Regions from separate parts of the Lysinibacillus sp. NPDC096382 genome, predicted to be linked through region 1. Evidence: riboswitches for the same ligand, from Rfam matches in the RefSeq annotation. Region 1 holds a riboswitch; the other holds the start of a gene.

What was found. A riboswitch is a leader RNA that binds a small molecule or an ion and turns the genes downstream of it on or off. The one in region 1 is predicted to bind FMN.
Region 2: another riboswitch for FMN. It lies ahead of ACIQZA_RS02465 (ECF transporter S component); the one in region 1 lies ahead of ribE (riboflavin synthase).

Annotation. Positions count from the first base shown of each region.
Region 1 covers NZ_JBIWFC010000014.1:110,570-115,885, forward strand. Annotated here, with positions in the region: partial or broken gene ribB (3,4-dihydroxy-2-butanone-4-phosphate synthase) at 8-601, opposite strand; gene ribE (riboflavin synthase) at 737-1,375, opposite strand; FMN riboswitch at 1,517-1,642, opposite strand; FMN riboswitch at 1,768-1,893, opposite strand; gene ACIQZA_RS18210 (SDR family NAD(P)-dependent oxidoreductase) at 2,092-2,670, opposite strand; gene ACIQZA_RS18215 (YibE/F family protein) at 3,036-4,163, shown strand; gene ACIQZA_RS18220 (YibE/F family protein) at 4,160-4,936, shown strand; gene ACIQZA_RS18225 (HAD hydrolase-like protein) at 5,251-5,316, shown strand, end outside.
Region 2 covers NZ_JBIWFC010000001.1:517,167-522,482, reverse strand. Annotated here, with positions in the region: gene ACIQZA_RS02475 (SH3 domain-containing protein) at 296-1,813, opposite strand; gene ACIQZA_RS02470 (hypothetical protein) at 2,256-2,462, opposite strand; gene ACIQZA_RS02465 (ECF transporter S component) at 2,850-3,434, opposite strand; FMN riboswitch at 3,657-3,854, opposite strand; gene ACIQZA_RS02460 (RNA polymerase subunit sigma) at 4,107-5,316, opposite strand, start outside.

The DNA of each region.
Region 1 (5,316 bases):
TTTGTTGACGACGATAAGTGGCCAATGCTTCTATGGAAATCATTTTTAAATGATGTAGCGCTGCATATTTAACAAGGTCATTAAAGCGTAGCATTTTGCCATTGTCCCCCATAATTTCACAAATAATGCCCGCAGGAATACTATGACATAGCTTGGCCAAATCAATTGTAGCTTCTGTATGTCCTCTACGCTCTAATACACCATTTTCCTTTGCAATTAACGGGAATACATGACCGGGTCTACGAAAATCCGCAGCTTTCGCTTGTGGTTCTAGCATTTTTTGTATAGTCATTGCCCGTTCAAAGGCACTAATTCCAGTCGTTGTATCTACATGATCTATACTAACGGTAAATGCCGTTTGATGATTATCTGTATTAATACTAACCATAGGCTTTAATGCTAATTTTTGTGCAAGATCCTGTGAAATCGGCGTACAAATAAGACCTCTTCCATAAGTCGCCATAAAGTTAATTGTTTCTGGGGTCATAAATTCCGCAAGTGCGAGTAAGTCCCCTTCGTTTTCTCGGTCCTCGTCATCTACTACAATGATCATCTTCCCTTGTTTTAAATCCTCTATTGCTTCATCAATTGAATGTAGCAATATCGCCACCTCCAGTTCGTAAAATGTATTATATCCATTATGCCTCGGCATAATTGCGTCAGGAATCTTTAACTTCTTTAAAGCAGATGTTTGGACTTCTGTACCTGTCGCTACAAAAATAATTGCTGAAAGAAGTCAAAATCCGTTTTTTGCTAAGAAGTCTCTTGAGATGGTTGGTGGTTCCTGTCCACGCTTAAGTTGATGCAAAATGTATTTTCCAACTAAATCGGTTTCTATATTGACGAGATCACCAATTTTTTTCATACCTAAAATAGTTTCCTTGTATGTGTGAGGTATCAGTGATACTGTGATACCGTTTTTCTCGACATGAAAAAGTGTTAGACTCGTTCCGTCAATTGTGATGGAGCCCTTTGGCATACAGTAGCTCGTTAACCCCTTCGATAGTTCAATATCAATATAGACTGCATTTGCTAATGGTCGCTTACGCACTATTTTCCCTACCCCGTCTACATGTCCGGATACAAAATGACCACCGAAACGTCCATTAGCTGACATAGCGCGCTCTAAATTTACCGGATCTCCAACTGCGAGCTGCTGTAAATTTGTTGCGCTCACTGTTTCAGGCATTACATCCATCGTTAGCTCTTGTTCATTAAAATATATCACTGTTAAACAAACACCATTGACCGCTATACTGTCTCCGAGCTTTACGTCCTCTACCATTTTCTTTGAAATAACGGTAATTTTCATACTTTGACGATCGCTTTGCATGGTTTTTACGGTACCAATATCCTCAACAATTCCTGTAAACATTTTTTCACCTACTTTCATTCATTTAATAATTTCCGTTCAAACAAAAAACCCCTTAAATAAAAGGGGTTTGGGAGTTTATCTACATAAGACGTCAACAAATAAACCTCATGGATATAATTTTTTTCCATAGGCTGTCATCTCATCGTTCTTCTCCCATCCAGACTGTCACTGTCGGTTTTGGATTTGCACCAAATCAGCTTGCGCTCACGGACTTTGAATTTCTTCATCACCGCCGATTGGGAATTTCACCCTACCCCGAAGAACTACTGCTATTCAATTTTTTAGCCAAATAAAACAAAAACTACTTCCCGACTATAAAATGGGAAGTAGTTAACATAAAAGCATACTCAAACAAACCTTATAAACTCAAGCGAATTTAAAAAGCTCACACTTTTACCCTTCTCCCATCCAGACTATAACTGTCGGTTTTGGATTTGCACCAAATCAGCTTGCGCTCACGGACTTTGAATTTCTTCATCACCGCCGATTGGGAATTTCACCCTACCCTGAAGGATATTTTTATTTAGCTATTTCTTACGATAACACTATTTTATTTTATTATCCAGATAATTCTTAATAAAAAATTTTTCTCTAACTAATTTCGCTTTCGTAAATTTGTACTGACGTTGGGTTTTCTCTTGAAATGAAGATAATACAGCCATCGCCTTTGGTCATTATAAAAGACCAAAGGCGTAACTGTTTAAAAAGGCAATAAATTATACAGTTAAACTACCATCAACAGAGACAACAGTACCAGCCATGAAGCTTGCTTTATCTGAAGCTAAGAATAGGACCACTTCTGCTACTTCTTCTGGTTCACCATGGCGTCCCATGCGTACACGTGCCATTTCTTCTGGTACGTATCCTGTTTTTTCAAGCGTTTCACCAACACTATGGAATAATGGTGTAACGATACCACCTGGACACACAGCATTAACACGAACACCTTTATTTGCATACTCGATTGCTGCACCTTTCGTTAAACCAATACCTGCATGTTTACTCGCGGAGTATACAGCAATACTGTGCTCTAGACGAATACCTGCAGATGAAGCAGTATTTATAATTGCCCCTTTGCCCTGTTTTTCCATTACTGGAATGACATATTTCATACCTAGGAAAATACCTTTTACATTGATATCCATATAACGATCGTATTCTTCTAATTCAACCGTTGTAAATGGTGCAAACTTTTGAATGATGCCAGCGTTATTGAATAATACATCGATACGGCCATACGTGTTTATAGCTTGCTGTACGTAATTGTGAACATCCTCTACTTTAGAAACATCCACTAGAACGAATATCCCTTCAATAGGAACACACCCCAATCTCTTCTGTAATAATGGCAACTTTCCGACATAATATTTCTCTATAAGAAATATTCATTGATTTTCACCCTTGCATTACTAAACTTACATTAATAAATAACAGTAGTTTAATTAAGCAATAACTAACTTAGAATAATAAAAGCCATATTAGAAGCAACTCTATAATTAAGGAACCTCTTGTCATTTAGCACGTTACTGTATAATGGCATTTTTTTATCTGCTTGACATTAAAAAATAATAGTGATATTGTGAGTCATTGTTCTTGTCAACGTTAACAATGAACGCAACGAATATGATTAGATTCCCTTCTCACATTGGAGGTTTTTTTATTGCAAAACATCTTGAAAAAAAAATCCTTTAACAAAGGTATATTTTATACTTTTATCGCAATTTGCTTTATCGCTTCTGTTTTTTTCGTTTATCACAATGAAGCATTTTATGACCGTCCAATTGCAGAAGTTATAAAAACGGAATTAAAAGAATCAAACCCTGTTACCGATATGTATGAAAATGAAGATCATTTATATATTCAGCAAATTACAGCTGTATTAAAAAATGGTGAAAAAAAAGGTAAGCTTATTCATTTTACCAATGAGTATTCAGCATCTGGAGCCTTTGATCAAGAGTACCATGTTGGAAATAAATTATTTGTTTCTATTAAAGCAAATACAAACAAAAATGGAGATTTAACTGGGGCTATTTTAGACGTAAAACGTGATCAGTTTGTCTTGATAGTGGCGTGGATTTTTATTGTTGCTTTGCTGATTGTTGGTAAAAAACAAGGGTTATTTTCAATCATCAGTTTAATTGTAAATTCTCTTGTATTATCCTACGCTTTAGATTTATATATATATTCCAATATAAATTTGATATTTATTAGCGGGGTATGTGTTCTTTTATTTACGGTCATTTCTTTAATTCTCATTAACGGCTTGAATGAGAAAACATATGCAGGGATTGTTGCAACACTTATCGGAACATTTATTTCGCTATTGATTAGCGCTTTAGTTCTGTGGATCACAAACGAGAACGGACTTCGATATGAAGAAATGCAATTTTTAACGCGCCCATATCGAGTGATTTTTATGGCTGGGTTATTTATTGGAGCACTAGGAGCTGTAATGGACGTCTCCATCACAATGGCTTCTTCAATGTTTGCTTTATTCGAGCAAAACCAAGATATATCTGACCAAGCACTGAAAACCTCAGGAATTGATATCGGGAAAGACATTATGGGAACGATTACAAGTATTTTGTTTTTTGTTTATATTTGTGGCTCAATCCCTATGTTGATTTTATATTTGAAAAACTCTTATCCATTAGGGCAAACACTTTCCATGAACCTTTCATTAGAATTAGCTAGGGCCCTAGCAGGTGGAATCGGTGTTGTCTTAACGATTCCGATCAGTTTATACACTTCTATTTTTTTCATTAATCGAAAGAGGGCAAAACAATGAATGTATTAGTATGGTTAACTGCCATTTTATTCATTTTAATGATTGTTATTGGTGGGAAAAAAGGTGTACGATCTTTTCTATCTTTATTTTTAAACTTTGGAGTGCTCTTTATAACTATCTTTTTAATGACCAGTCAGAAAAATAGTCCGATTTTATTAACGCTCATTGCCTGTACCGTCATTAGCTGGATTAGCTTATTTTTTATTAATGAAATGAGCAGTAAAACGGTAACTGCATTCATATCTACAATGATTACGATTGTAATTTTATTACTATTCATTGTTTTTGTAACGGAGCAATCAATGATTCGTGGATTCGGGGAAGAATCCTCCGAGGAAATCGGCATATTTTCCCTTTATATTGGCGTCAATTTTGTGCAAATTGGCGCTTCCGTTATTATTATGAGTACGATTGGGGCAATTTTGGATGTTGCTATTTCCATTGCTACTTCCATGCATGAGATTCTTCATCATAATCCTTTCATTAGCAGAAAAAAATTATTTACATCAGGTTTAAGCATTGGAAGGGACATTTTAGGTACAGATACAAATACATTATTTTTCGCTTTCTTTGGTGGTTATTTAAGCTTGCTCATATGGTTTAAAGATTTATCTTATTCAATTGGTGAAATCATTAATTCTAAAGTATTTGTCACTGAACTTATTATGATATTCTGCGCAGGCATTGGAATCGCACTCATCATTCCTATTACTTCCTCGGTAAATGCATATTATTTAACAAAAAAACGAGATACAACACAAGATGTTTCATAATTGTTGTACCTGTCACCCAGCTCAATACCAACGGATGACAGGTACTTTTTTATCCATTCAATTACATAGTAATTTTAAAGATGATTTCGTTATTGATTTCAACGCATTTTTCGGTACAATATTTACCAAGGAGATACCTTACTCCCTTTCATCAAAAAAACATTTACACTTTAGTAAAAAAATTATTCATCAATGGTAATTTACAATACGCTGTTTCATATCCTGTATAATCATGTCATTATTTTTTGAATAGGCAGTAACATTTTCAAGAAAAAAACGTCTTTACAACTAGATTATAAAGGAGAAAATTTGTAATGAAATATATTATCTTTGATTTTGATGGAACACTGGCAGATTCTACAGCAGTGTTTACATCAGCT
Region 2 (5,316 bases), on a different contig from region 1:
TAATGGGTGCGTTTGTAAGAGTGTTTGTAGGCTGGGGGTAGGTAGAAGAACCTCTGAGGATAAACAATGAATTAAATCACACATCAATCTGTGGGCTTGTGCGTAAAATTACACACAAGTCCTTTTGTTATACTTTCTCAATCACAGCTTAACAAAAGACTTTGTAGCTCCCATCAAGCAATCTGTGTCAATGAATTTAGTTATGAAAGGTTCGAGGAGTGTCAAGAAAGGATTTATTAAACATAAAAAAGAAAAGATGACTTTTATAGTCACCTTTTCACTTGTAAGTAGCAATTTAGTTATTGAATATTTGCTCGTAACGGTGGAAGAATGCCACTGTGTGCGCTCTTGTTAGAGAATCATTTGGTTTAAACTCTTCATTTGTTTTAGTAGTTGTTAAACCATTATCACGAAGGAATTTAATAGCTTCTGACTGGGATAAAGTCTTACCATAATGCATTGAAGCTAAGATACGAGCGAAGTTACCCCGTGTGATATCCTTACCTGCAATGGCTTGTTTGGATGCTGTGTTTGCACCTAGAACTGGTAGAGAGTATTTTGTAGCCAGTCGGTAGTTTACGTCACCATACCATGTAGTATTAGCATTCGTTGAAGCTAGTTCTGATGGTTTGAAGTAACGGAATAGGATAGTTAACATTTGGTTTTCCGTTAAGTTAGTGTACGGTTTAAGTAAGTTTTCGTACTTGCCTGTTGATGGGTTTTTCACGTTTAGGTAACCACTTATGATACCGATGTTGACTGCCCACTTAAAATCCTCAGCCCAGTATTGGTTTGCATTGTAATCAGCAAACTTTGATACATCAACGTTTCCCGTTGTTGGCGGTGTTACTGGAGGTGTTGGCGTTGGTGTTGAAGCTGAGTAGTTTAAATAACTTGATGCTACATACCCCTTTGTCCCGTCATTTCTTTTCACAGGATACCAAACAAAATGGTTTTTCTTCGTTGATACTTCTTCATATTCAAAAGGACCCGTAATGGTAACAATTTCGCCTTCACGTAAAGTACCCATAGAAGGACTATCAATAGAAGGTCTTGTCCTAAATTTTACGTTAGTTGTTGTTGCACTAACTTTCTGATTTGTTTTAAAAAAATACTTTGATTTTGTTAATGGTACATCAAATTTATAGTTCATCGCTGAAAATTTAATATTTTCCTTGCTGTTAGAATCATATTGAAAATGTTCGCGTTTAAAAGGCAGCTCTGTTAAGTCTATTAATTCCAGTTTCTCAATAATTCGGAGAATTCTTTCTTGATAGGCATTTGCATTTCTTTCATCAGTTGCTTGGACAATTGGACTATTTACTGGTTTAGTACCGTTATAAGCCATGATAGCGAAGTACCAATGTTCCAATACATCTCTTTCCCCACCGTTGATGCTAGGCAAATCCTTCCGCTTAAACATATTATCTAGAGTCTTTACACCAGCTTGAATATTATAGACAATATCGCTTTTTAGTCTATCTTGATCGTAGCCAGCTTGATTTGTAATTTGCATAATGCCAATTCCATTATCAGCTGTCACAATCGCTTCACCATTACTATCGAAATGACGCCAATTTCCACTTTCACCTTCCGCTATTGCCTTCACAATTTCAGGTGGAACATCATAACTCAGTGCTGTTTCGGTTAACAAACAGTTCATTGTGGAATAATCAGGGTTTACATTCGATGCCGAATCATACTCACATGTATTTGCAATATTATTAGCTAATACATTTTTATCTATGTTTATAGATAGAGAGAGGGTACCAATGGCAATAACACTAATCAATGGTTTCAATATCTTTTTCATATGTGATTATTACACTTCCTTTCATATTTTTTAAAGTTAAAAGATTCAAATATATGTTATCATAAACCCAATATTTGAGATAGGGGTAATAGTCAATCTTTCCTTCATTTAACACTTTTGAGCGATAAATAATAGCTCCAACATATATTGTTTAATTTTAATTCGGTGAAAAGTTTGTAAATAGTGATTGTTGGATTTTTACTTTTTTTCGCGAAATAGGTAAGCTTCCTAAAGTCCCTTGAAACAAGCCCAAGCAAAATCTATCAACTCTTACAAGCTCGTTAAATGGCTCTGTAAGCTTGCTACGATTGTTGTTGTAAGCTGACTCAAAGTTGAAACAATTGAGTTACTTTGGAATCTAAAAGCAACATACCAAAATGTCACCTTCGCACTTTAGTGGTATATAAAAAGAGGGAGGAATTACCTTCCCTTATGTATGATTTTATAGGTATTGCTCTTTAGCAAAAGAACCATCTTTCTTCGAAACCTTTCTATCAACCTCAATCAAACCTGCTAGTTCTAAATTCTGAATCAATGCACGAATTCTTCTCTCTTTAAAACCAACAACGTCAATAATCTCATTGTTGAATACAGTTGCAGGAGCATAACCAAACATCTTGCTACGATATTTCAGATAACAGTAAATCAAAAACCCATCAACCCCGATTTCATCACACAATACACAACGAGTAAATTCAAATACACTTATAGGTAATGTATCATCCCTTGAGAACATTAGACCTTCTTTTCCCTTTCGATTGTATTGTAGAAGTGGTTTCTTACATGTATATCGCCCACTATATCTTTTAAAAAATTCCTTCGATTGAGATTCGTCAATATCATCTGATAATTGTGTTACCTTAATACCATCTTTCCCTGTTAGGTCAGTGTATATTGCTTAAATTCTGTAACTCTTTCTCATCTAAAAAATCTGCAATTGCAAATTTAAGCAACAAAAAAACACCTCCTAGACTTTAACAGTCCAATAAGGTGTCATTACTTGAACACTATCCTAAATCATACTTTATTCTCGAAATTAACTCATATACATGGAACGCTGATGATGAATCCATTTACGCATTGTTGTGAATAGTAATGCCATGATGATGGTAATTAAAATACCTTTCACAATGTTAAATGGCAAAATACCAGCTACGATCATTTTATATAGTGAATCACCTACAACAGGCTCCATACCTAAAAAGTAAGTGTACATAGGTAAAAATACAACATAGTTAAGAATGCTCATTCCTACTGCCATTACAATTGTTCCAACAGCTAAACCTCCGATAAGGCCTTTAACTGTTTTGGAGCGATTAAACACAAAGCTCACTGGTAGAATAAATAAAATACCTGTTGCAAAGTTCGCAATATGTCCTACCGGTACTCCCGTTGGCGTGCCTGAGAAAACCCAGTCCAACACATTTTTAAATAATTCTACTAAAATACCGGCTATAGGTCCCATAGTAATCGCCGCTAGTAATGCTGGCATATCACTGAAGTCCACTTCCAAAAACGCTGGAAACGGCGGAATCGGGAAATTAAAAAGCATTAATAAAAACGAAATACTGCTCAGCATGCCAATCGTAATATACGATTGAAGTTTAACATTTTTCTTCATAGAAAACTCTCTCCTCTTTGCTGATTCAATCTCGCAAGAAGAAAGGTTACGACCTAATCGATCATCATCATGAAAAAACCCTTATGCAAAAGAGCATAAGGGAGAATAGGCAAGATTAAAAAACGCCATTAATTAACTATTTTCTGAGCATACGCTGCGTGAAATCACATCGAAAAAACGCTCGTACATAGTTAAATTCATAACAATGAATGACGATCGTACCTCCATCTTCTCCCATCCAGACTTTAACTGTCGGCCTTGGAATTGCACCAAGTCAGCCATGCAAAAAATCATTTGCACAGGTCGCGGGCTGAAGAGCCTTTCGTAAATCATGCGAGCTAATATGTCTTAAAGGAAACATTAGCGATTTACAACTCTATTACCGCCGGTCGGGATTTTCACCCTGCCCCGAAGATGAATCATTATTTTTTTGTTTCATAGCCTTACTATAATGAATTATTAGAGAAAAGTAAATAGCTTTGCTTAAAAAAATCCGATTAAACTTGTATGCTTTAATCACGTAAAAGTAGCTTAAGTCCATATTCATCTCATTCTAGAGGTGAGAGACACTTCTGTACAGGACGCTTTGCTTTCGCTACAAAAAAAATAATAGAGCATTCATGCACATATAGCGGCGAGAATGCTCCAAATATTTATTTGTTGTTAGGCTGTTTATGGCATATATCGTTTATTGGCTCCTACAGGCTTTGGCAAGAATTTCTTTAAATCAAATCCCTCCCAGCTTTCCTGTACAACATTGTCTAGACGTATTTGTTGATCAAAACTTGCAGCAGTAAGCATCATAGCTTCTATCATTTGAGTTGCCCGAACAGTATCCATGGTCGTTAAATCAAGCGGCTCATCAAATGTAACAATAACACCTTCTGCTACTTCTTTCACAGTGTATGTTAAATTTTCCGGTACAACTGGAACGTATACATCATCATTTTTATTTCGCATAACGGTAAGCGCTTCTGTTACAGTGGAAAAAGTTTTACGAGTATCGGGTGATAAATATTCAGCTCCATTTTCATCTTTATATAAATAATAATTAAAATGATTTGAGCTTGTTAAGACCATAGGCTTACTTGACTCTTCATCCTTAGAAAATTTGTAGGCTGTACCATCAGAATTTTCAAACTCAACATCTTTATACTCTGAATCTGAGAATGTATCCTGTAAAGTGTCTAAATATTCATTCGTATCTGCTGAAGCAACATCATAATCATTTTTCTTCGGCAATACATGAACTAGTTTATCGCCCTTCTCCTTTAATTCTCCTTTATATGGATGATAGTTAGTAAAACCATTTGCTTTCTCATCAATTTGCGGCGCATACTTTTCATACATTTGTAATGTTGTAGGCTTTCTCTTCGGAAAATCAGTAGCAACTCGTTCATTTGGAATGATATACGTCATCGGTACGCTATTCTTATCACGATTTGCCAAACCAATATGAAACACTACTGCATCTGTTAAATCTTCCTCATAAACAGATGATCGTAGAGACATGATCCTTGAATGTTCTGCTACGATGTTGTTGGATTCCATCATCTTATCGTGGTTGACAGAGCTTTTCGCTACATGACTGTCTGGCGATGTTGAATATTGAGAGGTTTCAGGCGCATTAGCCTGGTCTATTTTTGCATCATTATGATTTAGCAACGTCGAGCTTGTAAATACTGTTAAAGCGAAAACTGCTGCAACACTCATAAAGATCGGCCATTTATGAACTTTCTTCTTTGTTGCTGTCTCTGTACTTTCTTGTTGTGTAGGATTACCATGTTGTTGCTCTTGTGATATTATTTCATCATCTATTGGTTGTTGTATAGCTCCTTGAAGATGGGTATTATCCTGCAAGCGAGCATCTGTCAGTAATCGA